One region of the Streptomyces sp. NPDC048192 genome, then DNA from elsewhere that is predicted to be linked to it. Evidence: predicted binding sites of a transcription regulator. Region 1 holds the regulator's gene; each other region holds the start of a gene.
What was found. Region 1 encodes HspR, which represses chaperone genes until heat shock. Its sites were predicted from a motif close to TTGAGNNNNNNNNNCTCAA; they were not measured.

Region 2: the regulator HspR is predicted to act here: its motif matches at 4,397-4,415, upstream of lon (endopeptidase La).
Region 3: the regulator HspR is predicted to act here: its motif matches at 2,239-2,257, upstream of dnaK (molecular chaperone DnaK).

Annotation. Positions count from the first base shown of each region.
Region 1 covers NZ_JBIDAL010000004.1:146,926-156,742, reverse strand. Annotated here, with positions in the region: gene dnaK (molecular chaperone DnaK) at 1-810, shown strand, start outside; gene grpE (nucleotide exchange factor GrpE) at 810-1,484, shown strand; gene dnaJ (molecular chaperone DnaJ) at 1,527-2,693, shown strand; gene ACGFZN_RS09010 (heat shock protein transcriptional repressor HspR) at 2,699-3,163, shown strand; gene ACGFZN_RS09005 (fibronectin type III domain-containing protein) at 3,231-5,261, opposite strand; gene ACGFZN_RS09000 (sugar ABC transporter substrate-binding protein) at 5,553-6,662, shown strand; gene ACGFZN_RS08995 (LuxR C-terminal-related transcriptional regulator) at 6,832-7,878, shown strand; gene ACGFZN_RS08990 (helix-turn-helix transcriptional regulator) at 7,841-8,827, opposite strand; gene ACGFZN_RS08985 (helix-turn-helix transcriptional regulator) at 8,848-9,792, opposite strand.
Region 2 covers NZ_JBIDAL010000006.1:120,066-129,882, reverse strand. Annotated here, with positions in the region: gene ACGFZN_RS13940 (multifunctional oxoglutarate decarboxylase/oxoglutarate dehydrogenase thiamine pyrophosphate-binding subunit/dihydrolipoyllysine-residue succinyltransferase subunit) at 1-363, opposite strand, end outside; gene ACGFZN_RS13935 (ATP-binding protein) at 667-1,794, opposite strand; gene ACGFZN_RS13930 (response regulator transcription factor) at 1,791-2,531, opposite strand; gene ACGFZN_RS13925 (spermidine synthase) at 2,645-3,322, opposite strand; gene ACGFZN_RS13920 (rhomboid-like protein) at 3,520-4,329, shown strand; gene lon (endopeptidase La) at 4,438-6,858, shown strand; gene ACGFZN_RS13910 (SpoIIE family protein phosphatase) at 7,112-9,481, opposite strand; gene ACGFZN_RS13905 (lysozyme) at 9,601-9,817, opposite strand, start outside.
Region 3 covers NZ_JBIDAL010000001.1:602,295-612,111, forward strand. Annotated here, with positions in the region: gene grpE (nucleotide exchange factor GrpE) at 1-196, opposite strand, end outside; gene dnaK (molecular chaperone DnaK) at 199-2,067, opposite strand; gene ACGFZN_RS02635 (hypothetical protein) at 2,379-3,323, shown strand; gene ACGFZN_RS02640 (hypothetical protein) at 3,380-4,135, opposite strand; gene ACGFZN_RS02645 (amidohydrolase family protein) at 4,207-5,019, opposite strand; gene ACGFZN_RS02650 (TolB family protein) at 5,343-6,392, opposite strand; gene ACGFZN_RS02655 (MFS transporter) at 6,389-7,861, opposite strand; gene ACGFZN_RS02660 (glycosyltransferase) at 7,886-8,734, opposite strand; gene ACGFZN_RS02665 (sugar transferase) at 9,078-9,817, shown strand, end outside.

The sequences.
Region 1 (9,817 bases):
GGCGCCTCGCTCCAGGCCGGTGTCCTCAAGGGCGAGGTCAAGGACGTCCTGCTGCTCGACGTCACCCCGCTGTCCCTCGGCATCGAGACCAAGGGCGGCATCATGACCAAGCTGATCGAGCGCAACACCACGATCCCGACCAAGCGCTCCGAGATCTTCACCACGGCCGAGGACAACCAGCCGTCGGTGCAGATCCAGGTCTACCAGGGCGAGCGCGAGATCGCGGCGTACAACAAGAAGCTCGGCATGTTCGAGCTGACCGGTCTGCCGCCGGCGCCCCGCGGCGTCCCGCAGATCGAGGTCTCCTTCGACATCGACGCCAACGGCATCATGCACGTCACGGCGAAGGACCTCGGCACCGGCAAGGAGCAGAAGATGACCGTCACCGGCGGCTCCTCGCTCCCGAAGGAAGAGGTCGACCGCATGCGCGAGGAGGCCGAGCGCTACGCGGAGGAGGACCACCGCCGCCGCGAGGCCGCCGAGGCCCGCAACCAGGGCGAGCAGCTGGTCTACCAGACGGAGAAGTTCCTCAAGGACAACGAGGACAAGGTCCCCGGCGAGATCAAGACCGAGGTCGAGGCCGCGGTCGGCGAGCTGAAGGAAGCCCTCAAGGGCGAGGACACCGCCGAGATCCGCACCGCCACCGAGAAGGTCGCGGCCGTCTCGCAGAAGCTGGGCCAGGCCATGTACGCCGACGCCCAGGCCGCGCAGGCCGCCGCCGGCGGCGCCTCGGCCGGTGAGGCCAAGGCCGACGACGACGTGGTGGACGCCGAGATCGTGGACGACGAGCGCAAGGACGGTGCCGCGTAATGACGGAGGAGACCCCGGGCTTCGAGGAGAAGCCCGACGTCCCCTCCGGCGCGACCCCCGACGACGCCGAGCCGAAGGCCGCTCCCGATGAGGGGGCGGCCCCGGCCGGGGACGGAAACGAGAACGCCGGCCTGCTGGCCCAGCTGGACCAGGTGCGCACGGCGCTGAGCGAGCGCACGGCGGACCTCCAGCGCCTCCAGGCCGAGTACCAGAACTACCGCCGCCGGGTCGAACGGGACCGGATCGCGGTCAAGGAGATCGCCGTCGCGAACCTCCTGACCGAACTCCTGCCCGTGCTCGACGACATCGGCCGCGCGCGGGAACACGGCGAACTGGTCGGCGGCTTCAAGTCGGTGGCCGAGTCGCTGGAGACCGTCGCGGCCAAGATGGGCCTGCAGCAGTTCGGCAAGGAGGGCGAGCCCTTCGACCCGACGATCCACGAGGCCCTGATGCACAGCTACGCGCCGGACGTCACCGAGACGACCTGCGTGGCGATCCTGCAGCCCGGGTATCGCATCGGCGAGCGCACCATCCGCCCGGCGCGGGTGGCCGTCGCCGAGCCGCAGCCGGGCGCGCAGACCGTCAAGGCCGAGGGCGCCGAGGAGAAGGCCTCCGAGGCGAAGGACGCCGGCGCCGCTGACGACAAGGAGAACGGTGGCCCGGACGAGGGCTGACGTGAGGACCCACGGGAAGCACGGGAAGGGGGTACGTCGGGGATGAGTACGAAGGACTTCATCGAGAAGGACTACTACAAGGTCCTCGGCGTCCCCAAGGACGCCACCGAGGCCGAGATCAAGAAGGCGTACCGGAAGCTCGCCCGCGAGTACCACCCGGACGCCAACAAGGGCAACGCCAAGGCCGAGGAGCGCTTCAAGGAGATCTCCGAGGCGAACGACGTGCTCGGCGACCCCAAGAAGCGCAAGGAGTACGACGAGGCGCGCGCCCTGTTCGGCAACGGCGGCTTCCGCCCCGGGCCCGGCGCCGGCGGCTCGTTCAACTTCGACCTGGGCGACCTCTTCGGAGGCGGGGCGAGCACCCAGGGCGGCTTCGGCGGCGGACTCGGTGACGTCTTCGGGGGCCTGTTCAACCGCGGCGGCGCCGCCGGCACGCGGACCCAGCCCCGGCGCGGCCAGGACATCGAGTCCGAGGTCACGCTCAGCTTCACGGAGGCCATCGAGGGCGCCACGGTGCCGCTGCGGATGTCCTCCCAGGCGCCCTGCAAGGCCTGCTCGGGCACCGGCGACAAGAACGGCACGCCGCGCGTGTGCCCGACCTGCGTCGGCACCGGGCAGGTCGCCCGGGGCTCGGGCGGCGGCTTCTCGCTCACCGATCCCTGCCCCGACTGCAAGGGCCGCGGCCTGATCGCCGAGCACCCCTGCATGGAGTGCAAGGGCAGCGGCCGGGCGAAGTCGTCCCGGACGATGCAGGTCCGCATCCCGGCCGGGGTGACCGACGGGCAGCGCATCCGGCTGCGCGGCAAGGGCGCGCCCGGCGAGCGGGGCGGACCGGCGGGCGATCTGTACGTGGTCGTGCACGTCGGCACGCACCCGGTGTTCGGCCGCAAGGGCGACAACCTCACCGTCACCGTGCCGGTGACGTTCCCCGAGGCGGCCCTCGGCGGCGAGGTCCGGGTGCCGACCCTCGGCGGACCGCCCGTCACCCTGAAACTGCCGCCCGGCACGCCCAACGGCCGTACGATGCGCGCCCGGGGCAAGGGCGCGCTCCGCAAGGACGGCACCCGCGGCGACCTCCTGGTCACCGTCGAGGTGCGTGTGCCCGAGGACCTGTCGGGGAAGGCTCGTGACGCGCTCGAGGCGTATCGCGAGGCGACCGCGGGCGAGGACCCGCGGGCGGAGCTGTTCGAGGCCGCGAAGGGAGACTGAGAGAGATGGACGGCCGTCGACGCGGTGACAATTTTCGTGCGCCGTATGAACTGACCGAGGAGACCCCGGTCTACGTCATCTCGGTGGCGGCCCAGCTCTCCGGACTCCACCCGCAGACGCTGCGCCAGTACGACCGCCTGGGCCTGGTCTCCCCGGACCGCACCGCGGGCCGGGGCCGCCGCTACTCGGCCCGCGACATCGAACTGCTCCGCCAGGTGCAGCAGTTGTCGCAGGACGAGGGCATCAACCTGGCCGGCATCAAGCGCATCATCGAACTGGAGAACCAGGTCGCCGCACTGCAGTCCCGCGTGGCGGAGCTGGAGGCGGCCCTGGACGGCGCGGCGGCCGCGATGCAGCAGCGCGAGGCCGCCGTGCACGCCTCCTACCGGCGCGACCTGGTGCCGTACCAGGAGGTCCAGCAGACCAGCGCGCTGGTGGTGTGGCGGCCCAAGCGCCAGCAGCAGGACTGAGGCAGCAGCAGGACCGAGTGGAACACGGTGAAGGGGCCCGCGGACGACCGCGGGCCCCTTCGGCGTGTCAGGAGGCGCTCGGCGGGGTGATGACGTAGTCGGTGTCGGCGAAGGACTCGGTGCCGTCCGCCCGGACGAGGGAGATCATGTAGTACAGGGTCGTGCCGGCCGGGGCGTGGGTGTCCGTCCAGAACCAGCCGTCGCGGCTCTTGGCCACCGGGGCCTCGGTCAGCCGGACGAACCGGCCCTCGGCGTGGTCCCAGCGGTAGACGTGGAAGCCGGTCACCGAGGAGGTGTCCTCGTAGGGGCACCACGGCTCCACCCTGATGCCGGCGGCGGTCCGCCAGGTCGTCGTCTGGCAGCCCGCCGTGTCGTCCGGGACCGAGGTGGGCCGCAGGTCGAGCGCGGTCACCGGGACGGAGGCGACGGGCACGCTCCAGTCCTCGACGTCCGGATCGTCCTGGTAGGTCAGGGAGTTGCCGTAGACGTCCACGGCCACGACGAACAGGCGGTACGACGTGCCGTCGGCCGGCCAGGGCAGCAGGGTCTGCGTCGTCGACGCGTCCACCTTCCCCAGGTACTCGGGGTCGTGGGACTCGTCCTGCTGCTGGTAGAGGGCGTAGGACGCGAGGTCCGGGGCCGTGCTGGGCTGCCAGGACAGCCGGATGCCGTACTCCAGGGGCTCGGCGGCCACGCCGGTGACGGCCGGCGGCGGTGTCTCTTCGCCGGGCCGGGTGGCGGTGACCTCGGCGGAGGGCACCGACCAGCGCCCGGCGGAGTCCTTGCGGAGCACCGTGTAGTGGTACGTGGTGCCGCGGCGGCCGGAGTAGTCGGTGCAGGTGCGCTCGGTGCCGCCGGCGGCGTCCGTGGCGCTCGTGGGCGAGCCGCAGGTGAGGGTGGCCCAGTCCCGGGAGCCGTCGGCGTGGTCCGCGGAGCGGCGCACGACGTAGTCGGCGGTGCCGGCGGGCTCGGTCCAGCCGACGACCGTCTCGCCGCTGTCCGTGCGCGCGGTGACGTGCTGCGGCGGGGCAATGGTCCGGGTGCTGGTCACGACGGGCGAGTAGGCGGCGTTGCCGTGCGCGTCGAGCGCGGCGACCTTGTAGTCGTAGGCCGTGCGGTAGGCGGCCTGGGCGTCCGTGTAGGAGGTGGACGTGGTGTCGCCGAGGGCGGTGAAGTCGGCGGCACCGGCGGCCCTGCGGTACACCCGGTAGGAGACGGCGTCCGAAGGGGCCGTCCAGGACAGCTCGTTGGCGTCCTCGGTGCCGGTCGCGGTGAGCTTCGGGGCGGCGGGCGGGGTCAGGTCCCGGGAGGGTACCGGGCCCTGGTCGGTGCTGCCGGCGGACTCGTTGCCGGCCTTGTCGTAGGCGCGGATCTCGTAGTAGTACGACTGCCCGGTCTGCGGCGGCCGTTCGCTGAAGCGCGGCACCGTGGTGGTGCCGACCCGGGTGAAGGCGCTCGTGCCCGCCACCCGCCGGTAGACGCGGTAACCGGCGAGGTCCATCTCCTTGTTCGCCGTCCAGGCGAGCACGGCGTCGATGCCGGGCGGCTGACCGGTGTACTGGTCCCAGGAGACCCCGGTCGGGGCCAGTGGCCGCACCGTGTCGACGGCGGCGGAGGTGCGCGGGGTGTAGGCGAACTTCACGCTCGCGGCGCCGGTGAAGTTGGCGTAGTCCACGCGCAGGGTGTGCCTGCCCTTGGGGACGGTGACGTTGACCGTCTTGGCGCGGGTGCCGGAGGTGTTGGACCACAGGTCGGTCTTGCGCACGCCGTCCAGGTACACCCGGATGCCGTCGGTCCCGGAGGCGGCGAACGCGAACGGCCCGCCGGAGCCGAAGTCGCGGGTGACGCTCCAGCGGACGCCGAAGTTGTCCTTCGGCAGCCCGGAGGCGGGCGCGCCGGTCCAGTTCTGGTCGATGACGCTGTCGCAGTCCGTCTTCTTCGGTGTGCCGGAGAACGTGGTGTTCGCGTAGAACGTCCGCTTGTACGTCGGCGCCGTGCACGTCGTGGCCGCGGACGCGGCCGGGGCGGCCGCGTTCAGCAGGGCGCCGGCGGTGGCGAGCACGACGGCGGTGGCGGTCGCGCGGCTGGCTGGGTTCATTCGGTCCTCTGCTCGAGTCGGGTGGGCGGCGCACGGCCGCCGATGATCACGACTCGCGAAGATCGCGGTTGGTTGTACCGCTCTTTACCCGGCCATGAACTCCCTTTGGATGGAGGGTCCGTAAAGGGTGTTTGGAGGCGATTCCGCGTGTCCTTCACAGAGTCAGCTGAGCGTGGTGTTGCGGACTCGTTAAGTAGTTCCGCTTGACGACGGGTGTGGCCTCCGCGTTGTCTTTTCAGACACCTGGGTCGTATAGCCGCCCTACGTCCGGAAGCCGAAGTGAGCCCTCGCATGCGTCGTATCGTCCTGTCCGTGGCCGCATCCACGATGACCCTCTCGCTCGCCGGCTGCGGCGTGCTGGACGCCACGGGGAACAGCGCGAGCGCGAGCCCGAGCAAGGGCAACGACATCACCGTCGGGCTGCTGCTGCCGGAGAAGGCCAACACCCGCTACGACAAGTTCGACTACCCCATCATCAAGAGCGAAGTCTCCAGGCTCACCGCGAAGCAGGGCAAGGTCGAGTACGCCAACGCCGACGCGGACGCCTCCCGGCAGACCTCGCAGATGCAGCGGATGATCGACGAGAAGGTCGACATCATCATGCTCGACGCCGTCGACTCGCACGCCATCGCGCCCGAGGTGAAGAAGGCCAAGGACGCGGGCATCCCGGTCATCGCCTACGACCGGCTCGCCGAGGGCCCGATCGACGCCTACGTCTCCTTCGACAACGAACTCGTCGGCGAGGTGCAGGGCCGCACCCTGCTGGAGGCCCTCGGCTCGAACGCCGACAGCTCGGACAAGATCGTCATGGTGAACGGCTCGCCCACCGACCCCAACGCCAAGCAGTTCAAGGAGGGCGCGCTCTCCGAGCTGAACGGCAAGGTGACGATCGCGGAGTCGTACGACACCACGGACTGGAAGCCGGAACTCGCCGAGTCCGAGATGGCCAAGGCGATCGGCGCGATCGGCAAGAGCAACATCGCTGGCGTCTACGCCGCCAACGACGGCATGGCGGGCGGCGTCATCAAGGCCCTGAAGGCCGCCGGCGTCACCAGCCTGCCCCCGGTCACCGGCCAGGACGCGGAACTCGACGCGGTGCAGCGGATCGTGACCGGCGAGCAGTACATGAGCGTCTACAAGGCCTACCCGGACGAGGCCGAGGCCGCCGCCCAGATCGCCGTGGCCAAGGTCCAGGGCAAGGACATCCAGTTCGACGCGCTCACCCAGGACAAGGTCTCCAGCCCCACCACGAAGGACATCCCGTCCAAGCTGATCCAGCCGACCGCCCTGACCAAGGGCAACATCAAGGACACGGTCGTCGCGGACGGCATCTACACGGTGGCCGACATCTGCACGCCCAAGTACAAGGCGGCCTGCGCGGCGATCGGCCTGAAGCCCTGACCCCTCGCCCCCATCAGCTTGTTGCAAAGCTGAGGGCGGAGCCTGGTCGATACCCGGACATAACATGCTTTCACGGCGCGCCCGTTGAGGCGAGCCGTGTTGCGGACCCGGTCGGCGCCGCGCATAGTTGCGCTGCGGAAGTGGCAGCACACCGGGGGTGAAATGGGCGATGGCCGGGCACGGGGCGGAGGAGCATCCACACGGGGCCGACCGACTGTGCGCGGCCGGGGACCGTGTCTATTCCCGGGCCGTACGCCGGGGCCGGGTGCCGCGCACCGACGCCGAGGCGGTGCCCTGCCTGCTGGACCTCGCCCTGCTGCACCCGGACCCCGACGACATGGACTGGCTGGTGCCCACCTCCCCGCAGGAGGTCATGACCAGGCTGCTGCGCGGCGTCTACGACGAGGTCAGCGAAAGCCAGCGCAAGGTGGGCTCGGCGGTGGCCGCCTTCGAGTGGTACGCCGGCCTCGGCCGCCCGCAGGGCGCGCCCTCCGCGCCGGCCGAGGGCAGCGCGATCCGGGTGCTCGACGGGCTCTCCCGGATCCAGGCCGCGATGGACGAGGCCACCGAGGCGTGCACCACCGAGGTGCTCACCGTGCAGCCCGGCGGCATCCGCCGCGAGGCCGAGCTGACCGAGGGGCTGCACCGGGCGCTGGCCCTGCGCGGCCGGGGCGTGCGCATGCGCGACCTGTACACGCACGTGGCCCGGCACGGCCAGGGGCTGCTCAACTACCTGGAGCTGATGGGCGACACGGTCGAGGCCCGGACGCTGGACGAGGTCATCGACCGGCTCATCCTGTTCGACCGCACCGTGGCCTTCATCCCCGCCAACGCCGACCGCACCATGGCCCTGGAGCTGCGCCACCCGGCCCTCGTGGAGTACCTGGTGACGGTCTTCGAGCGCCTGTGGCGGCTCGCCATCCCGCTCACCGCGCCGCTGCCCGACACCGGCATCGAGGGCATCTCGCACCGCGAGCAGTCCATCGCCGCGCTGCTCGCCGAGGGCCACCAGGACGCGGTGATCGCCGAGCGGCTCGGCATCAGCGTGCGCACCTGCCGCGCCCACATCGCCCGCCTGTCGGAGACCCTGGGCGCGGCCAGCCGTACCCAGCTGGGCGTGCGGATCGCCCAGGTCGGCCTGGACGGCCACCGCGGCGCCGGGCTGCCGGCCCGCGCGCTCACGGCTCCTGATCAAGGATCCCCGAGCGTGCGATGAGATAGCCGAGCTGGGCGCGGCTGTCGCTGCCGAGGGTGGCGGCGAGTTTGGCGATGTGCAGCCGGGCGGTGCGGACGTTCATGCCGAGGCGGTCGGCGATGGCGGCGTCGGTGTGCCCCTCCACCAGGAGGGCCGCGATGGCCAGCTGGCGGGGCGTGACGCCGTCGAGGGAGGGCTGCGGGGCGGCCTGCGGGTACAGGGGCGTGGCCAGGCGCCAGAGGCGGTCGAAGGCGGTGGCGAGGAACCCGACGACGGCGGGGTGGCGTATCTCCAGCGCGAGGGTCCGGTCGGCGTTCGCCGGGATGAAGGCGACCGTGCGGTCCACGACGATGAGGCGGTCGGTGATCTCGTCGAGGGTGCGGGCCTCGGCGTCGCCCCTGAGCCGCTCGTAGCGGGCGACCACCGAGGGCGCGTGCCGCAGGGTGTGCTGGTAGAGCGTGCGGATCCGGCCGCCCCGGTCGAGGAACGCCTGGTCGCGGGCGAATGCCTCGGCGCGGGCCTCGTCGGACGCCCTAGTGTGGCTGACGTGCGGCTGGACGGCGAGCAGTTCGCCGCTGCTGCCCGCCATGGCCCGCTCGATCGCCCGGCCGATGCCGCGGTATCCGCTGAGCACGGAGATCACCGGCGGGCCGTCGGCCGCGGCGGGCCCGGCGTCGGTCCGCAGCAGCGGTGCGAACAGCTCGGCCAGCCGGGCCTCGCGCCGCCGTTCGTCGGCGATGCGGTCCTCCGCGGCCAGCAGCAGCCGGTGCAGGGCGACGGCGGGTGCGAGCGGCTCCAGTCTGCCCAGGTCCGCCACCGACGGGTGCAGCAGGCCGGTGTCGATCAGGCAGGGCGCTTCCTCGGCGTCCTCGGCGCGCAGGTGACCGTCGCGCAGCGCGCGTGCGTACAGCGCCGCCCCCTCGGAGCACAGGTCGTCGGCACCGTGTGCCGCATGCGTGGCCCGGCCCATCGTCGCCTCCCCTCCCGCACTCAGACGTCCTGGTCCAGGATTCCCGACTGCGCTATGAGGAAGCCGAGCTGGGCGCGGCTGCCGCTGCCCAGCGCGGTCGCCAGCTTGGCGATGTGCGCCCGGCAGGTCCGCACGTTCATCCCCAGGCGCCGGGCGATGGCCTCGTCGACATGGCCCTCCACCAGCAGCTTGGCGATGGAGTGCTGGATCTCGGTGATGCCGTCGGGGGCGGTCTCGTAGGGCGCGCCGGCGCTCAGCGGGACCGCGCGGGCCCACATGAACTCGAAGACCTTGATCAGGTAGCGGACGAGCCCCGGGTGCCGCAGTTCCAGCGCGATCTCCCCGTCGTCGCGCGTCGGGATGAAGGCCACGGTCTCGTCGCAGATGATCAGTCGCTCGACGAGTTCGTCGATGGTGCGGTACTCCACCTTGCCGTCGGTGAACTGGGCCACGTACGCCAGCGTCTCGGGGCTGTAGCGCGCCGGGTGCTGGTAGAGGGTGCGGATGCGGCAGCCGCGCTCGATCAGCGGGCGGTCGCGCTCCAGGGCCTTGGCGAGGGTGTGCTCCAGCCGCCGGCGGCTCGGCTGTACGGTCAGCATCTCCGTCTGGCACTGTGAGGTGGCGAGATCCAGCGCCGCGTTGATCCGGTCGAGGCCCTCCAGCACGGTGATCGAGTGCGTGGTCGCCGTGGGCTGGGCACTGATGCTCATGAACGGCTCGAAAGCATCGGCCAGTTCGATGGACTGCCGCCGGCGCTGGCTGATCTCCTGCTCGATGGGGTTGAGCCGCTGGGCCAGGGCAATGGATGGAGGGACCGGACGCAGCCAGTTGGGGTCGTCGGGATCGGGGTGAAGGAGGGCGAACTCCATCAGACAGGGCGCCGGTTCCACATCCGCACGGGCTAGGCGTCCCGTCCGGAGAGCGTTCCCGTAAAGGCGGCGCCCGTCCTCGCACAGGTCGGTCAGCCCGTGGGGATGTGTCCGCTTAGTC
Region 2 (9,817 bases), on a different contig from region 1:
CGGCCTGGCCGGGGCGGGGGCCGCGGCCTTCGCCGCGGGGGCGGGGGCCGGTGCGGGGGCCGCGGCGGGCTTCGGGGCCGCCGGAGCCGGTGCGGGGGCGGCCTGCTGGGGCTGCGGGGCCGAGGTGGGGGTCTCTGCGGCCCCCGTGGCCGCAGCACCCGCCGGAGCCGGGGTGGCAGGAGCACCGGGCTTGTAATCGGCGAAGAAGTCCCACCAGGCGCGGTCTACCGAATTCGGGTCCTGGAGGTACTGCTGATAGATCTCGTCGACGAGCCACTCGTTCGGACCGAACGCGGCTGCGGGGTTCTTCCCGGCTTGGTCGTCGGTGGAGACACTCGGGTTACTGGGGGACTGTGGCGACACGGCGGCAACCGCCCTCTTCCGCTTCACAAGGTGATGGACAGCGGGAATAAAGGCTACGCCTCCCCGGCGGTGAAGGTCAGGTCGGGCAAGGTCATCGTCGCGTAAGTCACACCAGAAATCTTGTTTCAGGGCTTGATATGGCGGGAAACAAGCGTGGTTCCGCAGATGAGAGGGTGTGTCGGCCCGGACCCGGCGCATATGCGTTCGACCGATCGCGCGGGCCTGCCCCTGATCACACGTGTCCAGCTGCGCGACTGCGGCGCGGACGCTCGTGGATCTTGTGCTTCCGGTTCGAACCCTACGTCAACTCGAAGCGGAGGGGAGTCCCGGAAGGGTGACGATGATCCGGCAGCCGCGCTCGGATTCGGCCACACCGATCCGGCCGCCGTGCAGATCCACCGCCCAGCGGGCGATCGCCAGACCGAGCCCCGTGCCGCCGTCGCTGCCCGGCCCGTGCGGCCGGGTCACGGCGCCCCGGTTGAACCGCTCGAACACCCGGTGCCACTCCGACCGGGGGATGCCGGGCCCCTCGTCCAGGACCTCCAGCTCCAGCGACTCCGGCCGCGGTCCGCGCCGTGCCCGCACGGTGACCCGGCCGTGCGGCGGGCTGTGCTTGACCGCGTTGTCGATCAGGTTGGCCACGACCTGGTGGATGCGCTCGGGGTCCGCGTGCGCGGTCAGCTCCGGCGGCGAGACGTCGAGGTGCAGATGCACGTCGGTGCGGGTGTGGCTGCCGGATCCGGAGGCGATGCCCGCGCGCGCCGAGGCCACCATGTTGGCCTCCTTCAGCACGCCCGAGAGGTACGGCCACACCTCGAAGCGGCGCATCCTCAGCGGTACGACGCCGTTGTCCAGCCGGGACAGGTCCAGCAGGGTCTCCACCAGCCGGCCGAGCCGCTCGGTCTGCTTCAGCGCCGTGCGCATGGTCTCGGGGTCGGCCTCGGTGACCCCGTCGACGATGTTCTCCAGCACCCCGCGCAGCCCGGCGATGGGGGTGCGCAGCTCGTGGGAGACATTGGCCACGAGTTCCTTGCGCTGGCGGTCCTGGGCCTCCAGCTCGTCCGCCATGACGTTGATCGTGCGGGCCAGGTCGCCCAGCTCGTCCCGGCGGCCCTCGCTGACCCGGCGGGTGTAGTCGCCCTCCGAGATGGACCGCGCCACCGTGTTCATCTCGTCCAGCGGCATGGTCAGCGAGTGCGCCACGAACTGCGTGATCAGCAGCGTGGCGATCATCGAGAAGACCGTGATGAAGCGCAGCTCGGTCTTGGTGTGCACCGCGATCACCGAAAGACCGGTGGTGATCAGCACCGCGATGACGACGAGCGCGCCCAGCTTGGTCTTGATCGAGAACGGGCGTACGCCGCCCCAGGGGTGGTCCTCGGCGAGGTTCCCGGGGCTCCTCCGTGCGGCCTGGCGCCCGTCACCGCTCATGGGGTGGGCGTCTCCAGGGCGTACCCGACGCCGTGCACGGTGCGGATCCGCTCGGCGCCGATCTTCCGGCGCAGCGCCTTGATGTGGCTGTCGACCGTGCGGGTGCCGGAGGCGTCCGCCCAGTCCCACACCTCGGCCAGCAGCTGCTCACGGGAGAGCACCGCGCGCGGGGTGTTCGCCAGGCACACCAGCAGGTCGAACTCGGTGGGCGTCAGATGGACGTCCTCCGACTTCACCCGCACCCGGCGCTGGGCGTGGTCGATCTCCAGCTCGCCGAGCCGCAGGATGCCCGAGCGCGGGGTCGCGGCGGCGAGGGCCGCCCGCTCCACGCGGCGCAGCAGCACGTGCACGCGCGCCGCCAGCTCCCGCATCGAGAACGGCTTGGTCATGTAGTCGTCGGCGCCGACGCCGAGACCGACCAGCATGTCCGTCTCGTCGTCCCGCGCGGTCAGCATCAGCACCGGCACCGGGCGCTGCGCCTGCACCCGCCGGCAGACCTCGAGGCCGTCGAAGCCCGGCAGCATGATGTCGAGGATCAGCAGATCGGGCTGCCAGGCCTCGGCCGTGTCGACCGCGGCCGGGCCGTCGGACGCCGTCTGCACGAGAAATCCCTCGGCGCGCAGCCGGGCCGCGATGGCGTCGACGATCGTGGGGTCGTCCTCGACGACCAGCACCCGGCGCTGTGCGCCCGGGGTGGTCGTCGCCGCGCCGCTCTGGGAGGTGTGTGTCTGCTCCATCGCCCGCCCCTGCTTGTTGCTTTCCGGAACCCGTGGGGTGATCCCATGTCTGCGATTGACGCTTGAAAGATCCGCGTCAGGGCAGCACATTACGGGGATCCACCGCGCTGTCGCTATCCAGGTCGGACGGCGATGTGCACGGCGTCCGGAACGCCCCGGGCAACGGGCACCTCTTCGGTACGCACCTGACGGAACCCGGCATTCCGCAAGGTTCCTTCAAATTCCGGAGAGGGTTCGGCGGACCATACGGCCAGCACTCCGCCCGGGTTCAACACCCTTGTGCAGGAGGCGAGTCCGGCCGGTGAATAGAGCGTGTGGTTGCCGTCGGTGACGGTCCAGCCCGGGCCGTTGTCGATGTCCAGACAGAGCGCGTCGAACGTGTCGGATGTCTCATTGACGAACGCCACGAGGTCGTCCTGCACGATCTCGGTGCGCGGATCGCGGAGCGCGTCGGCGGACAGCTCGGCCAGCGGCCCGTCGCGGTGCCAGTCGACGACGGCGGGCTCGCGCTCCACGACGGTGATCCGCCCCCACCGCGGGTCCGCCGCGGCGTGGGCGAGCGAGAACCCCACGCCCAGCCCTCCGATCAGCACGCTCGGCTCCGGGCGGCCGTCCAGCGCCTCGTACGCGGCGTCGACCAGCAGCCGCTCCGAGCGGCCGTCGGAGGTGTCCATGAGGAAGCAGCCGTTGGCGATGATCTGCAGCAGTCCTCCGTGCCGGCGCAGCACCACCTCGCCGTAGGGGCCGTCGCGCCGGTCGAGGACCACGGGGGAGTCGTACACGGCAGTCATGACCCTCATCCTGCTCGAACGCACCTCGGCCGGCACGGGAATTACGGGGGCGCACTGATGTGCCCCCGGGGGAGCGGGAGCGCGGACGCGGCCGGAACGTAGGAGGTTGCTGTGAATCGCCTCTCGCGTGGCGTCGGTCATAGACAGCGGCCCCGGGAGCGCCAAGGGTTGACCCGGACGGAAGGAGTGCCGCGAACGTGGAACGGACCGCGACGGGCCCCGCGACGGCCGCGTCCCCGCCCCCGACGGGCGCGCCCCTCCCCGGTGGCTCCGCCGCCACGGTCCCCGTGATCGCGGACCTCCTGGACGGCATGCCGCGCCAGCGGGACGCCCCGGCTCCCGCTCCCCGGCCCGCCGCCCCGGCCCCGGCCGCGCCGCCGCGGCTCGCGTTCCCCCGGCTGTGGCGCCTGCTGCCCACCCCCGCCGGCGCCCCGTTCACCTTCGGCTACACGGCTCTGCTGACCCTCACCTCCGTGGTCGCCGCCCTCGCCGACCCCGCCCTGGTGCACGCCCTCTACCAGGCCTCCAGTACGGACGTGGCCCACCTGGTGCGCTCCCCGGCCGTGGTGCTGCTGGCGAGCGCGCTGTGGATCGCGGGCGGCGTGCTGTCGCCGTTCGCGCTCGCGTTCTTGCTGGTCCTCACGGCGCTGGAGCGGCGGATAGGCGGCGCGAGAGCCGCCTGCGTCTTCCTCGCCGGGCACGTCCTGGCCACGCTCGCCACCGAGGTCCCGGTGGGCCTGGCCGTCCTGGCCGGCCATCTGCCGGCCACGTCGCTGCACCGCCTCGACTACGGCATCAGCTTCGGCGTCGCCGCCTGCATCGGCGCCCTGTCCGGCCTCCTGCGCCCCTGGCTCGGCCTGCCCCTCCTCGCCCTGACGGCCGCTGAACTGGTGAGCGACCTGGTCGCCTTCCAGGACCCGATGACGAACTGGGGCCACCTGATCGCGCTGACGGCGGGAGTGGCGAGCCGGCCTCTCGTACGCCGGTGGGCGCGGGCATCCGCCTGAGCGGGCCCGCGCGGATCTGATCGCTCACAGCGAACAAGTGGAGGGAACACCTGCCTGCGCCCGGCAGTTGAGTCGGTACAACTCAACTTGACTGCCGAAGGGGAGATCATGGCTGCTGAGTCACCGGCGTTCACGCTCGTCCTGCCCGTGCTGCCCTTGGACGACGAGGTCGTACTGCCCGGCATGGTGGTTCCGCTGGACCTGAGCGACGCCGAGGTGCGGGCCGCGGTGGAGGCCGCGCAGGCCGCCGCCCGGTCGGAACCTGGCAAGCCCAGAGTGCTGCTGGTACCGCGGATCGACGGCACGTACGCGAAGACGGGTGTGCTGGGCACGGTCGAGCAGGTCGGCCGGCTGGCCGACGGCGACCCGGGGGCTCTGATCCGCGGCCGGAGCCGGGTGCGGATCGGCGCCGGCACCACCGGTCCCGGGGCGGCCCTGTGGGTGGAGGGCGCGCGCATCGAGGAGACCGTGCCGGACCCGCTGCCCGGACAGGTCGCCGAACTCGTCAAGGAGTACAAGGCGCTCGCCACCGAGTGGCTGAAGAAGCGCGGCGCATGGCAGGTCGTGGACCGCGTCCAGGCCATCGACGACGTCTCCGCGCTGGCCGACAACTCCGGCTACTCGCCGTTCCTGACCACCGACCAGAAGGTCGAACTGCTGGAGACCGCCGACCCGGTGGCCCGGCTGAAGCTCGCCACCCAGGCGCTCCGCGACCACCTCGCCGAGCAGGAGGTGGCCGAGACCATCGCCAAGGACGTCCAGGAGGGCGTGGACAAGCAGCAGCGCGAGTTCCTCCTGCGCCGCCAGCTGGAGGCCGTCCGCAAGGAACTGCGCGAGCTGAACGGCGAGAAGGACGGCGAGGAGTCCGACGACTACCGCGCCCGCGTGGAGGCCGCCGACCTGCCGGAGAAGGTCCGCGAGGCCGCCCTCAAGGAGGTCGACAAGCTCGAGCGGGCCAGCGACCAGTCCCCGGAGGGCTCCTGGATCCGCACCTGGCTGGACACCGTCCTGGAGATGCCCTGGAACGAACGGACGGAGGACGCCTACGACATCCAGGGCGCCAAGGAGATCCTGGACGCCGAGCACGCCGGCCTGGACGACGTGAAGGCGCGCATCACCGAGTACCTGGCCGTCCGCAAGCGGCGCAGCGAACGCGGCCTGGGCGTCATCGGCGGCCGGCGCGGCGGAGCCGTCCTGGCCCTCGTCGGCCCGCCCGGCGTCGGCAAGACCTCGCTCGGCGAGTCCGTCGCGCACGCCATGGGCCGCAAGTTCGTCCGCGTCGCCCTCGGCGGCGTCCGCGACGAGGCCGAGATCCGCGGCCACCGCCGTACGTACGTCGGCGCGCTGCCCGGCCGGATCGTGCGGGCGATCAAGGAGGCCGGGTCGATGAACCCGGTGGTGCTGCTCGACGAGATCGACAAGGTGGGCTCCGACTTCCGCGGCGACCCGGCAGCGGCCCTGCTCGAGGTCCTGGACCCGGCGCAGAACCACACCTTCCGGGACCACTACCTGGAGGTCGAACTCGACCTGTCCGACGTGGTCTTCCTCGCCACGGCCAACGTCCTGGAGGCCATCCCCGAGGCGCTCGCCGACCGGATGGAGATCGTCCGCCTGGACGGCTACACCGAGGACGAGAAGATCGTCATCGCCCGCGACCACCTGCTCCCGCGCCAGCTGGAGCGGGCCGGCCTGGACCGGGACGAGGTCACCATCAACGAGGGCGCGCTGCGCAAGCTGGCGGGCGAATACACCCGCGAGGCGGGCGTGCGCAACCTGGAGCGTTCCGTCGCCCGTCTGCTGCGCAAGATCGCCGCCCAGCACGAACTGGGCGAGCGGGAACTGCCGTTCACGGTGACGCCGGACGAGCTGCGCGGCCTGCTCGGGCGCCCGCACCACGTGCCCGAGTCCGCCCAGGACCCGGCCGAGCGCCGTACGGCCGTCCCCGGCGTGGCGACCGGCCTCGCGGTCACCGGCGCGGGCGGCGACGTGCTCTTCGTCGAGGCGTCCCTCGCCGACCCGGAGACGGGCGCGGCGGGGCTGACCCTGACCGGCCAGCTCGGCGACGTGATGAAGGAGTCGGCGCAGATCGCGCTGAGCTTCCTGCGCAGCCACGGCGCCGAACTGGAACTCCCGGTCGGCGACTTGAAGGACCGGGGGGTGCACATCCACTTCCCGGCGGGCGCGGTGCCCAAGGACGGCCCGAGCGCCGGCATCACGATGACGACGGCCCTCGCCTCGCTCCTGTCCGGCCGGCTGGTCCGCACGGACGTGGCCATGACCGGCGAGGTCTCGCTGACCGGCCGGGTGCTGCCCATCGGCGGTGTGAAGCAGAAGCTGCTCGCCGCCCACCGCGCCGGGGTGACCACCGTGATCATCCCCAAGCGCAACGAGCCCGACCTGGACGACGTCCCGGCGGAGGTGCTGGACAAGCTCGACGTCCACGCCGTGACCGACGTCCGCCAGGTCCTGGAGCTGGCGCTCGCGCCCGCGACGAGCGGTGCGGCGCCGGAGGTTCCCGTGGCGGCGTGACGGACGCCGCGGGAGAGGCGGGGCCCGGGTTCCGTGAGGGATGCCCGGGCCTCCGCCATGCCCGCCCGCGCATCCGAGCCGCATGCCCATAAGCGGATCACTCGGTCGAATCCAGACGTGAGTTGACGCGTAGGCCGAGGCCGCGACGGCCGGTCGGTGGGGGCGCGACGCGCAAGTCCGGAGGGGAGCGGGGTACCGGCTGGATGCCGGTCGTGTGGTCGTGGTCGTGGGGCGGGACGGCGGTGGCGGCGGCTCAGCCGGTGGCCGCGGACAGTGACTGTTCTGCCCAGACCGTCTTGCCCACCCGGTCGTGCCGGGTGCCCCAGCGGTCGGCCAGTTGGGCGACCAGCAGCAGGCCGCGGCCGCCCTCGTCGAAGATCCGGGCGCGACGCATGTGCGGGGTGGTGCCGCTGGCGTCGTACACCTCGCTGATCAGCGTCGCGTCCTGGTGGATCAGCCGGAGCCGGATGGGCGGGCGGCCGTACCGGATGGCGTTGGTGACCAGCTCGCTGACCATCAGCTCGGTGGGGAAGGCGGCCTCGCCCAGGCCCCACGCGGACAGCTGGCCGCAGGCGAGGTGGCGGGCGCGGGAGACGTCTTCGGGGTCGTCCGCCAGCTCCCAGGCGGCGACCCGGTCCTCGTGCAGCACCCGGGTGCGGGCGACGAGCAGGGCGATGTCGTCGTCCGGGCGATGGGTCAGCAGCTCGGTGAGCACGTGGTCGCAGACGGCGTCCAGCGACCCGGCGGGCCGGACCAGCGCGGCGAACAGCTTGTCCAGCGCCTCGTCGATGTCGTGGTCGCGGGCCTCGAACAGCCCGTCGGTGTAGAGGACGAGCAGGCTGCCCTCGGGCAGTTCGCTCTCGACGGCCTCGAACGGCAGCCCGCCGAGCCCCAGCGGCGGCCCCGCGGGCACGTCCAGGAAGCGCGCGGCGCCGTCCGGCATGACCACGGCGGGCGGCGGATGACCGGCCCGGGCGGCCGTGCAGCGGCGCGACACCGGGTCGTAGACCGCGTACAGGCACGTGGTGCCGATGCCGCCGGCGGTCTCCGCGGCCGGGTCCGTGCTGCCCTCGTCGGCGGCGAGCCGCAGCACCAGGTCGTCGAGGTGGGTGAGCAGCTCGTCGGCCGGGAGGTCGACGTCGGCCAGGGTGCGTACGGCGGTGCGCAGCCGGCCCATGGTGGCCGAGGCGCGGATGCCGTGGCCCACCACGTCGCCCACCACGAGCGCCACCCGCGCGCCGGACAGCGGGATCACGTCGAACCAGTCGCCGCCCACCCCGGCCCGGGTCGCGGCCGGCAGATAGCGGGTGGCGATCTCCAGGGCCGCCTGCTCGGGCAGCGTGTGCGGGAGCAGGCTCCGCTGCAGGGCCATCGTCGTGGTGCGGTCGCGTGCGCCGGTGCGGGTCTGCCGGATGCCGGCGGCCGCCTTCCCCGTGAACTCGCCGGCCAGCCGCACATCGTCCGCGCCGAACGCCTCACGGCCCGGGCACCGGCCGAACAGCGCGACCCCGAGCGTGCTGTCCTGGGCGACCAGCGGCAGCACCAGCAGCGAACGCGCCCCGGACGCGCGCAGCCAGGCCGCGCCCGGATCCGTCGCCGCCCACTCGGCGACCCGCGGGTCCGCCGTGTCGTACAGCAGCGGGCGGCCCGCCGCCAGGCACTGGGCCGGCGGCGAGTCCACCGGGCAGACGACCGCCTCGCCGACACCGGAGCCGTGGGCGGCCGGGACGCTGTCCGGCACGGCGCGCAGGGCGGCGCGGCGCAGCACGAGAGGACCGGGCGGCGGGACGGGTTCCGCGCCGGCCTCGCGCGGGGAGTCGAGCAGGTCGACCGCCATCACGTCGGCGAGCCGGGGAACCGTGACCTCGCCGAGTTCCTGCGCGGCCCGCGCCTGGTCGGCGGCCGGGCCGACCGGCGTGCCGTGCTCGGCCGGCGGCCGCTGCCCGGCGCCGGAGTCCCGCGCGGGCGCCTGCGTGGACAGGCAGACGGCGCGCACCTGGCCGCCGGCGTCCTTCAGCGGGGTGAGCACGGCGCCGGAGCCGAGTTCCACGCCGAGCCGGGCCTCCTGCGGGCGGCCGGTCTCCAGCGCGACCCGCATCGACCGGGCGGCCCCCTCTCCGGCGGCGCCGGGCATGATGTGCGGCAGCCGCAGTCCCCGCATCGCCGACTCGGGCAGGGCGAGGGCCTGCTCCATCCGGCGGTTGGCGCGCACGAGCCGCAGGTCGGCGTCGAAGATGGCCAGCGGGAAGGGAGACTGCAGGAAGGTCCACTCCTCCAGCGGCTCGCCCCGGGGCGGCTGTGTGCGGGCGGTCACCGCGCTCACCACGAGCCAGTCGCCGGCGCCGGCGCCGGAGGTCCTGCGGTGGGCGAGCACGCCCAGCTCCACCCGCCGGCCGTCGCGGTGCCGCAGCGGCACCGTGCCGTTCCAGCGGTCCCGGCCGGCGAGGATCCGGCGGGCCGCCGTGCCGCCGGTGGCGAGGAGCGCGCTCGCGGGGCGGCCGAGGACGGCCGGTGCGTCGTAGCCGAGCAGCTGCTCGGCGCCCGCGCTCCAGCCGGTGAGGATGCCCCGCTCATCGATGGTGGCCGTGGCCGTGTACGCCGACTGTCGCTCCTGTCGCTCCATCGCCGCTCATCCGCCCTCGCTCGGCAGGCTCTCCTGACCAGCATGATCCCGGGCGGCGCGGAGCACCAACGCAGCACGGTGCCCCCTGCCCGCACCGGGCAGGGGGCACCGGAGAAGCGTCAGCCGTTGGCCAGGGCCTGGACGCGGTCGAGGGCTCCGTTGAACTTGTCGTGGTCGCCGACGGTCGGGCCGGAGGAGGTGTACTGCCACATCGTGTAGTACGACCAGCCGGCCGGCAGGGTGCCCGGGTCCGAGGCGTAGCGGGCGATCCACAGCGGGTTGTTCGCGGCGAAGCCGCCGTAGTTGCCGGTGCAGTCGCTCCACCAGCTGGTCGCC
Region 3 (9,817 bases), on a different contig from region 1:
CCACGGCGTCCAGGACGGGCAGCAGGGCGCGCAGGACATTGGCCACGGCGATCTCGCGCACGGCCATCCGGTCCCGGCGCACCCGCTTGCGGTAGTTGTCGTACTCGGCCTTCACCCGCTGCAGGTCGGCAGTGCGTTCCTGAAGCAGACGCTGCAGCTGGGCGGGGTCCGGATTCTGCAGCCGGCCCTTGTCCATCGTCAGCCCGCCTCCGGCCTGTCCTTCTTGTCGTCGTCGACGATCTCGGCGTCCACCACGTCCTCGTCCGGGGAGGAGGCGGCCGATTCGGCGGACGCGCCCGCGCCTGCCTGACCCTCCGCGCCGGACCGCTGGTACATCGCCGTGCCGATCTTCTGCGCCGCCTCGGCCGCACGCTCCATCGACTGCCGGATCGCGGTCGTGTCCTCCCCTTTCAGCTTCTCCTTCAGGTCGGCCAGCGCGGTCTCGGTCTCGTTCTTCGCGTCCGCCGGGATCTTGTCGGGGTTGTCCCTGATGAGTTTCTCCGTGGAGTAGACGAGCTGTTCGGCCTGGTTGCGGGTCTCGGCGGCCTCCCGGCGCCGGCGGTCCTCCTCGGCGTGCTGCTCGGCCTCGCGGACCATGCGGTCGATGTCGTCCCGGGGCAGCGCGGAGCCGCCGGTGACGGTCATCTTCTGCTCCTTGCCGGTACCCAGGTCCTTGGCGGAGACGTGCATGATGCCGTTGGCGTCGATGTCGAAGGCGACCTCGACCTGCGGCACTCCGCGCGGGGCGGGCGCGATGCCGGTCAGCTCGAACATGCCGAGCTTCTTGTTGTACGCGGCGATCTCCCGTTCGCCCTGGTAGACCTGGATGGTCACCGAGGGCTGGTTGTCCTCGGCGGTGGTGAAGATCTCCGAACGGCGGGTCGGGATCGTGGTGTTGCGCTCGATCAGCTTGGTCATGATGCCGCCCTTGGTCTCGATGCCGAGGGACAGCGGGGTGACGTCGAGCAGCAGGACGTCCTTGACCTCGCCCTTGAGGACACCGGCCTGAAGCGAGGCGCCCATGGCCACGACCTCGTCGGGGTTGACGCCCTTGTGCGGGTCCTTGCCGGTCAGCTCCCGCACCAGGTCGGTGACGGCGGGCATGCGGGTGGAGCCGCCGACGAGGATGACGTGGTTGATGTCGGAGACCTTGATCCCGGCATCCTTGATCGCGTTGTGGAACGGCGCCTTGCAGCGGTCCAGCAGGTCCGCCGTCAGCTGCTGGAACTGGGCGCGCGTCAGCTTCTCGTCCAGGTGCAGCGGGCCCTCGGCGGACGCCGTGATGTAGGGCAGGTTGATGTTCGTCTCCGTCGAGCTGGACAGCTCGACCTTGGCCCGTTCCGCCGCTTCCCGCAGCCGCTGCACGGCCATCTTGTCCTGGGCGAGATCGATGCCGTAGTTGTTCTTGAAGGTCTTGACCAGGTGGTCGACGATCCGCTGGTCCCAGTCGTCGCCCCCGAGATGGGTGTCGCCGTTGGTGGCCTTGACCTCGATGACGCCCTCGCCGATCTCCAGCAGGGACACGTCGAAGGTGCCGCCGCCCAGGTCGAAGACGAGGACGGTCTGGTCGTTCTCCTTGTCCAGACCGTACGCCAGCGCCGCCGCGGTCGGCTCGTTGATGATCCGCAGCACGTTCAGACCGGCGATCTCACCGGCCTCCTTGGTGGCCTGCCGCTGGGCGTCGTCGAAGTAGGCGGGCACCGTGATGACGGCGTCGGTGACGTCCTCGCCCAGGTGGGCCTCCGCGTCCCGCTTGAGCTTCTGCAGCACGCGGGCGGAGATCTCCTGCGCGGTGTACCGCTTGCCGTCGACGTCACCGTGCTCCGGGAACCGCCAGGTGTGGTCGCCCATGTGCCGCTTGACCGAGCGCGCGGTGCGCTCCACGTTGGTCACGGCCTGCCGCTTGGCGACCTCGCCGACCAGCACCTCGCCGTTCTTGGCGAACGCCACCACCGAAGGCGTCGTCCGGGCGCCTTCCGCGTTGGTGACCACGGTGGGCTCGCCGCCCTCGAGGACCGAGACCACGGAGTTCGTCGTTCCCAGGTCTATACCGACTGGACGCGCCATCGGGACTCACCCTCCTCGTCTGTGCCCTGTCCGCCGGGGCTCGCCGGAACGGCACGCCCGGGCGGCGGCCGGGTACCCCCTCGGCGGTGGGCACCTCCATTTTCGGCCACCCGGCCGACCACCGCGAGCTGCCCTTTTCGGTCCGGACTGTCTCACTGAACGAGATAAAACTTGAGTGCGCCCTCGTCAAGTCTTGTCGGGCCGGACGAGGCCGGCCGATGCGGGCGGACTCGAGCGCGCACTCCCCATCGTGTCCGTTCCATGTCAAGCTGGAGCGGGTCGCGGTGCCACGGATACCGGGGGGAGCGGATGTGAGCGCGGGACGCCGGCGTCTGGCCCTGCTGCTGGCGACGTTGGGGACCTTCGCCGCCGCGCTGGCCGGGCTCTACGCCCTGACGGGCCTCTGGCTGACACACGACGCGGCCGACCGCTGGGCCGTCGCCATCGCCTTCGCCGTGGCCGCTTCCGGCGCCGCGGACAAGGCACTCACCCCGTGGGCCGCCCAGGCCCCGCACGACGCCTCCGAGGATCAGGGCAACGGCCGGCCGGCCGCGTCGACGGCGCCTCCCGGCACCGATCCGCCAGGCCGCCGCGACACCGGCCCGGACGGCGCCCAGCCGGATCCCTCCAGGCCCTCACCCGATCCCGCGGGCCCTCCGCCGCAGGCGCCCGGCGGACGCCGGTGGCCGACCCGGGACCGCGTGACGACCGCCGTGGTGTCGGCGGCCGTCACGGCCGCGATGTGCGCCGTGGTCTACGGGGCACTGGCACCCGGGACCGGCCACGCCCGCGCGGCAGCCACCACGACCGCCCCCGGCACCCGCCCGTCCGGCACCACCGGGACGACGACCGCGGGTGCGCACGACTACACCCTGGTCTACCGGCACCGGACGCTGGCCCTGAAGAACTACACGTTCTACTTCGACCTGCGCGCGGGCGCGGTCAGCGCATCGGAGACCGCCTGGAGCGTCAGCACGGACGCCGGGGGCGACGGCAACGGCGCCTTCGAACTCCAGCCGCTGACCGACGTGTTCGTCGCACCGGGCAGGACCGTCCCCACCGTCGCCCGGTGCGCCGCCGGGGCCACCGACCGCCCCGCCCACGGCCGGCTGCACTTCCGCCAGGTCCCCCCGGGCACCACCTTCTGCCTGCGCGACACGACGACCGGCGACATCGCGGTGCTCACCGTCATCGACGTCGACCACGGCGACTACGCCACCACGGACGACATCACCTACTACCGCCGTCACAGGTGACACATCGGCCGGCCCCTCGTGTGCGGGGAAGCGGTGTGCGCCGCGCGCGACCGCGGTCACGTGCCTCCTCGGCGGAACCACCCGCGACGCGGCGCCTGCGGGGCGGCCGGGGGCGGGTACGGCGGGGGAGTGGGGCCGGGCGGCGTGGGCGGGACCGGGCCGCCGTACGGGGGCGGCGGGGCGGGAAAGGCGGGGGGCGGTGTGGGGCCCGGGAACGCCGGGAGGACCTTGAACTGCTCGTGGAGGGTGATCGTCGGTGTGATGCGGCTCAGCGCGGCGCGCACCAGGGTCAAGGGGTGGTCCGGGAACCGGCTGTCCCACTGCTCCAGATCGGCCACGTGGTACGGCAGCCCGCCGAGCTGCGCTCCGCCGGCGTACGGGTGCGGCCGGAAGTAGTCGGCCGGCCCCACCTGGTCCAGTACCACGGCCTCCCGCAGACCGGTCGTCGCGCCCTCCGCGGCCTGCACCTTCACGACGGCGCTGCACCGGTCCTTGGGCAGCGTCCAGCTCCCGATGAAGGCCTGCCCCCGCCTGCTCTGCAACGGCATCTTGATCAGCTGACGCAGCGCCGGGACCCCGTCCACGGTCCCGGTCAGCGCCTCGATGAGACCGCCGCCGGACGCCGCCACGCCCTGTGCACACCCGAACCGGAGCCGCTCCGGCTCGTGCAGCGGGGCCGGCAGGTCCGGGACGAGCGGAAAGAAGTGGACCGACAGGACGAGTCCGGTCGCGTCGGTCCACACACCGGGCTCGCGCTCGGTGAATCCGGTGAGGTCCAGGCCGGTGATCGGGGTCTGGGCGATCGAAGTCATGCCGATCATCATGCAGCAACGATCCGGCGCGGGGAGGGCGTCCGGCGATCGCGGGAGATCGCCGAGCGGGCTCAGAGGCTGAAGATCCGGCGGGCGTTCCCGGAGAGGAACAGGCCGGTGGTTTCCTCGTCCAGGCCGAGACCGGCGAGGTGCTCCAGCGCACGCGCCGGGGTGATCATGGGGTAGTTGGTGCCGAACAGCACCTTCCGGCGGCCCCGGCCGCGCAGATAGTCCACCAGTTCCGGCGGGTAGCGGCGGGCGGTGTAGGCGCTGGTGTCGATGTAGACGTTGGGGTGTTTGTCGGCCACGGCGATCATCTCGGTCGTCCACGGATAGCCGATGTGCCCGCAGACGATGGTCAGTTCCGGGAAGTCGAGCGCGACCTGGTCGATGTACGGGATGGGCCGGCCGGTTTCCGAGGGGCGCAGCGGGCCGGTGTGGCCGACCTGGGTGCAGAAGGGGACGCCTAGGTCGACGCAGGCGGCGTACAGCGGGTAGTACAGCCGGTCGGTGGGCGGCAGTTGCCATAGCCAGGGGATGATCCGCAGGGCCACGAAGCCGAGGTCCTCGACGGCGCGGCGCAGCTCTCGCACGGCCAGGACCGGGCGGGTGAGGTCCGCGCCGGCGACCCCGCGCAGCCGGCCCCCGGACTGGGCGACGAACCCGGCCACCTCGTCGTTGCTGATCAGCGGGCCCTCAGGGCCGTACCAGGCCGCCGCAAGCCCGATCTCCACGTCCGCCGCAGCCATGGCCGCCACGGTGGCTTCGACCGGCAGGGGCTCCTCCAGCGGCCCCTGCCCCGTCCACCGGCGCAGCGACTCGAACATCTCGTGGCGGGAGTGACGGAGCGTGGGGTGCTGCATCCACACGTCGATGACCGACAAGGGCTCCTCGCCTCTCTTCCGGCACCGCGGCGTGCGCACGGGCGCGTAAGCGATCGCTCACCGCACCCTAGTGGCTGTGCGCGGTCGTCGGCCACCGTTCCGGAGGGCCGGCGGCCGTCGCTCCGTGGCCGCCCCCGCCCGTGTATGCAAGTTGGCCCCCGCTGGTCCACGGACCCGGGACTGGCGGACCGGCGCCGGAGAGGCGCTCTCGCGGGGTAAACGGAACCTACGCCTCCACCGGTCGCGGCGGAAGCCCCCCGGATTGTGGCCCAGGTCATAGCCCACCGACCGTCGTGGACCCGGCGCTCTGCGTGGCCCACCTCCTACAGCGGCGCCGGGGAGGATCCGTCCGCGATCAGCAGCCGCGGGGTTCCCGTGCCGTCCGCCGGCACGCTCCACAGGTCGCTGCCGCCGATCTTGCCGTTGCTGGGCAGGGCGTAGGCGAGGGTGCGGTTGTCGAGCCAGGTGGCCTGGTCGTCGACGCTGTGGCGCTCGGCCAGCGCCGTCTCGCGCAGGGTGCGCAGATCGAGGACGTACTCGTGCCAGAGAGCGGTACGGGACAGCACCCGCTTCTTGAAGGCGACACGGGTGCCGTCCGGGGAGAGCGAGGGGCATTCCGCGTTCTGGACCAGCGTGGTGACCGTGCGCCGGGAGAGGGAACCGCGGACCAGATAGGTGCGGTTGGCGGTGTTGAGGGTGGCGTAGAAGGTGTCGTCGTCGGAGGCGAAGGTGACGCCCCAGAAGTTGACGTCCGAGGCGTGGTACGGCTTGCCGTCCTTGACGATGGAGTACGTCTCCAGACTGGGAGTCAGCCGCATGGTGCGGGTGTCCAGGACGGAGGTCCGCGTGGAGAAGAAGGCGGACGAGTAGGACTCGCCGGAGACGAAGACGGTCCAGGCGGCGAAGCGGCCGCTGGGCGAGACCCGGGCCCGGCTGGGGGCACCCGCCAGCGGGAAGCTGCGCCGGGTCCGCAGATCGGCGTCGACGAGCAGGGCGCGGTTGCTCTGCCTGAGGACACCGGGGCTGGACTGGAGGCAGATGCCCGTGCCTGCCGCCGCGTAGAACCGCACGCACTTCAGGTGCGAGGCGGTCCGGCCGCTCCCGGGCTCGGCGGACGGAACGGAGGCCACCGCGCCCCGGAGGGGCCCGGACGCCGTGTTGACGAAGGCCAGCCGACCCTTTTGACGGAGCGTCAACTTCCCGGAAATGGCGGCGGGATCGCCCGGCCGCCGCTGGTCCGCCCGGTCCGCGCGGGCGGCGGCGTGCAGCACCACGGCGGTGCCCAGTCCCGTGAGGAGCAGGACCGCCGTAACGAGTACGAGCAGGCGGCGGCGCAGCGATGTCATCCCTGTCCTCGGGGCTGTGGTGGTCATGAGATCCTGCCGCTCGGCCGCAGCACCGTGCCCGCCACCGCGGCGCAGCACAGCAGGCCGATCGCCGAGCCGGCCAGTGCCGGGCCGTCGCCCCACACCGTCCACGCGGCGCCGAAGGCCAGCGAGCAGCAGAACCGCGCCAGCGCCTGACTGGTGCCGACGACCGCGAGGCCGGTGGCGCGCAGCTGCGCGGGCACGAGGCCGGCGACGGCGGCCGGAAGAACGCCGTCGGTGGCCGCGTAGAAGATGCCGTGCAGCGCGAGGACGGCCGGCGCGAGCACGGGCGTGGCCGGCGCCCACAGCAGCAGGCCGTAGGCTGTGAGCAGCCCCGCGTGCCCGGCGAGGAACACGGTGCGCCGCCCGATCCGGTCCGCCAGCGCGCCCAGCGGCACCGCCAGCAGCAGGAACACCACCGCCGTGCCCAGCGGCAGCAGCGTGAACCACTGCTCGCCGACCCCCGCCCGCCGTTGGAGGAGCAGGTAGACGAAGGCGTCGCTGACGGTGGTCAGGCCGAGCAGTGCCGCACAGCCGGCGAGCGCCCGCAGCCGGGGCAGCCGCAGCAGCCCCACAGCCTCGCGCAGGCGGACGGGCGGCTTTGCGCCCCCGCCCGCCGGGGTTTCGGACTGCACGCCGACGGGATCGCCCCCACCGGCCTCGCCCATCGTGACGTCGCCCGCCACCCGGGCGCCGGCGGCAACTGCGCCCGCATGGCCGGCGGTCGTACCGGCCGCAGCGGCAGCCATGCCTGCCGGATCGGCAGCCGTACCCGAAGCACCGGCAGCCGTACCCGCCGGACCGGGCCACCTGCCGGCAGCCACCCCCGCCCCCACGCCGTCGCGTCTCCCCGGTACGAACAGCACGAGGATCAGCACGCCGAGCGCGGCGACGCACGCGCTCACGCCGAACACGGCGTCGTAACCGTCGGCCGCCGCGCGGAGGATGAGGAAGGCGGCCAGCGGGCCGAGCATCGCGCCGGTGGTGTCCATCGCCCGGTGCACGCCGAAGGCCCGGCCCTGGACGTCCGCCGGGGTGGACAGGGAGATCATCGCGTCGCGCGGAGCGGTGCGCAGGCCCTTGCCGGTCCGCTCCAGGGCGAGGACCGCGCCGAGGGTGCCGAGGCTGCCGGCGATGAGCAGCAGCGGCTTGCACACCGCGGACAGGCCGTAGCCCAGCCCGGCCAGCAGCTTGTGGCCCCGCACCCGGTCGGCGAGATGGCCGCCGGTGAGCTGGACCAGCGCGCTGACGCCGTTGTAGACGCCGTCGAGGGTGCCGAAGCCGAGCGGGCTGAAACCGAGGGTCGTGACGAGATAGAGCGGCAGGACGGCGGTGACCATCTCCGAGGAGACGTCGGTGATCAGGCTGACCGTGCCCAGCACGAGCACGACCGGGGCGATCTTCGGCCCCGGGCCGCGTCTTCGGCCCGCGGCGGTGCCCGGCTTCGGCGGCGCGGAACGGTCGGTGAGGTACAAGACGGGGCTCCAGGTGCGGTGCGGTCAGTTCTGCCGGCTGCTCTCGTCCCGGAGCCAGGTGCCGAAGTCCTTGGCGCGGACGGCCTTTCGGGCCCGGCGCCGGCCGGTGACCGCGGCGGCGAGGAAGACCACGACGGCGGGGAGCAGCTTCGGCTCCCGGCGGAGCATGGCCGCGAGATCCGCCGTGCTGGTGCGGGCCGAAGCCCCTCCCGGCTCCTGATGCTGCTCGACCTGGGTGGTGGACACCGCCGCCCGGATCCGGCGTCTGATCAGGTCCGGCCACGTGCGTGGCGGCTGGATCACGGCCCGGGCCGCGCCGACGACGAGCCGCTCCGGCGGGGCGAACGCCAGGGACGCGGCCAGGTCGTCCGCCATCAGCGGCGGCAGCGCGGCGATCCGCGCGTGCCCGGCCTTGGACACCGCGATGACGCCCCGGCCGAAGAGCCCCTCGCGCACGGCGGGCAGCCGCTGCCACACCCGGTAGTAGGCCCGCACCCGCCAGGCGCAGCCGGCCAGCGGAATGTGCCGTTCGGGAGCGGTGGCGAGGATGCTCGAGGCGGCATCGTGCAGCGGCTCGGTCAGCGCCCGCACGTCGTCGCCCGTGATCACGACGTCGGCGTCCACGTAGAGGCGGGGGAAACCGTGTGCGTGGTCGTCGCCCGCCCGCAGGGCGGCGTGCTTGGAGGGGACGGGGATCTCGATCACCCGGACGCGCGGGCCGCGAGCCGCCGCGATGCGCGCGGTGTCGTCCGTGCAGCCGTTGCACACGACCACGATGTCGGTCTCGTCCCCGCCGGGGCCGTCCACCAGCGAATCGAGGAGCCGGCCGATGACGCGCGCCTCGTTGTGGGCGGGGATCACGATGCTCGTCACCCGGGCAGTATGGCCGCGAAGTCGTCATTGCGCTGCGTGTTTCGTCCAACTGTTCCCGTGACTGCCTCCAGTGGTCTAGATTGAGGCCCGCCGGACCGGTTTGGGCATGGCGTGCGCTGCTGACGGTACGTCAGCGCGCGTCGTCGTGGACCGGACGCGACACCGGCAGTGACGAACACGCTGGGGGCGTGAGGCGGTTGGGGAACCGCTGAAGACTCCTGCTTTGCGACGCCGCTGTGCTGAGGAGACGCATCGGCGCCGTTCCAGTCCTGGCTGCGGCCGCATGGCCGCGTGCCCGGTTTCGTTCGGTCAGGGGTGTGGCCGAGCATGTGGTGGGGGGTTCATGACCATTGAGGTCACGCATGAGCACCGGGTGGTGGCACACAGACGCCCGGAAGCCCGTCGAAGACGCTGGGAACGCAAGTACCGGTCCATCCTGCTGACGGCGGACGGTCTCACGGCCGTCGCCGCCGCCCTGATCATCCACGGGACGTACGGCCGCTGGGCGGTGGCCCTGGTGCTGCCGCCGATGTGGATCGCGGCCATGCTGGCCCACCGCTCCTACGATCGCAGCGCCCTCGGTGCGGGCACCGAGGAGTACGTGCGGGTCCTGCGCGGCGCCCTCGCGCTGCCGGCGCTGGCCGTGGCCGTGCACTGGCTGTTCACCCGCGATTCCGCACTTCTGCATGACATGATCATGGCAGCTTTACCGGCCGTGGCCCTCGCCCTGCCGGTGCGCTACACGCTGCGCCGCCGGATGCACCGGCGCTGGGCGCGGGGCCGCGACCGCAGCGCCGCCCTCCTGGTGGGACCGGCGCACGGCGTGGCCGAGCTGGTCGCCGTACTGCGGCGCGCGTCCGGAACCGACGACATACAGGTCGCCGGAGTCTGCCTGAGCGATCCGCGGAACGCGCCCGAGATCCGCAGACTGGGCCTGCCCCTGGTCGGCGGCGTCGACGACATGAACGACGTCATCCACGCCCTCGGCATCAGCACCGTGGTGGCCCTGCCGGCGCCCGAGTTCGACGCCGACGTGCTGCGCCGGATGTCCTGGACCGCGGCCGCGCAGGGCGTCGACTTCCT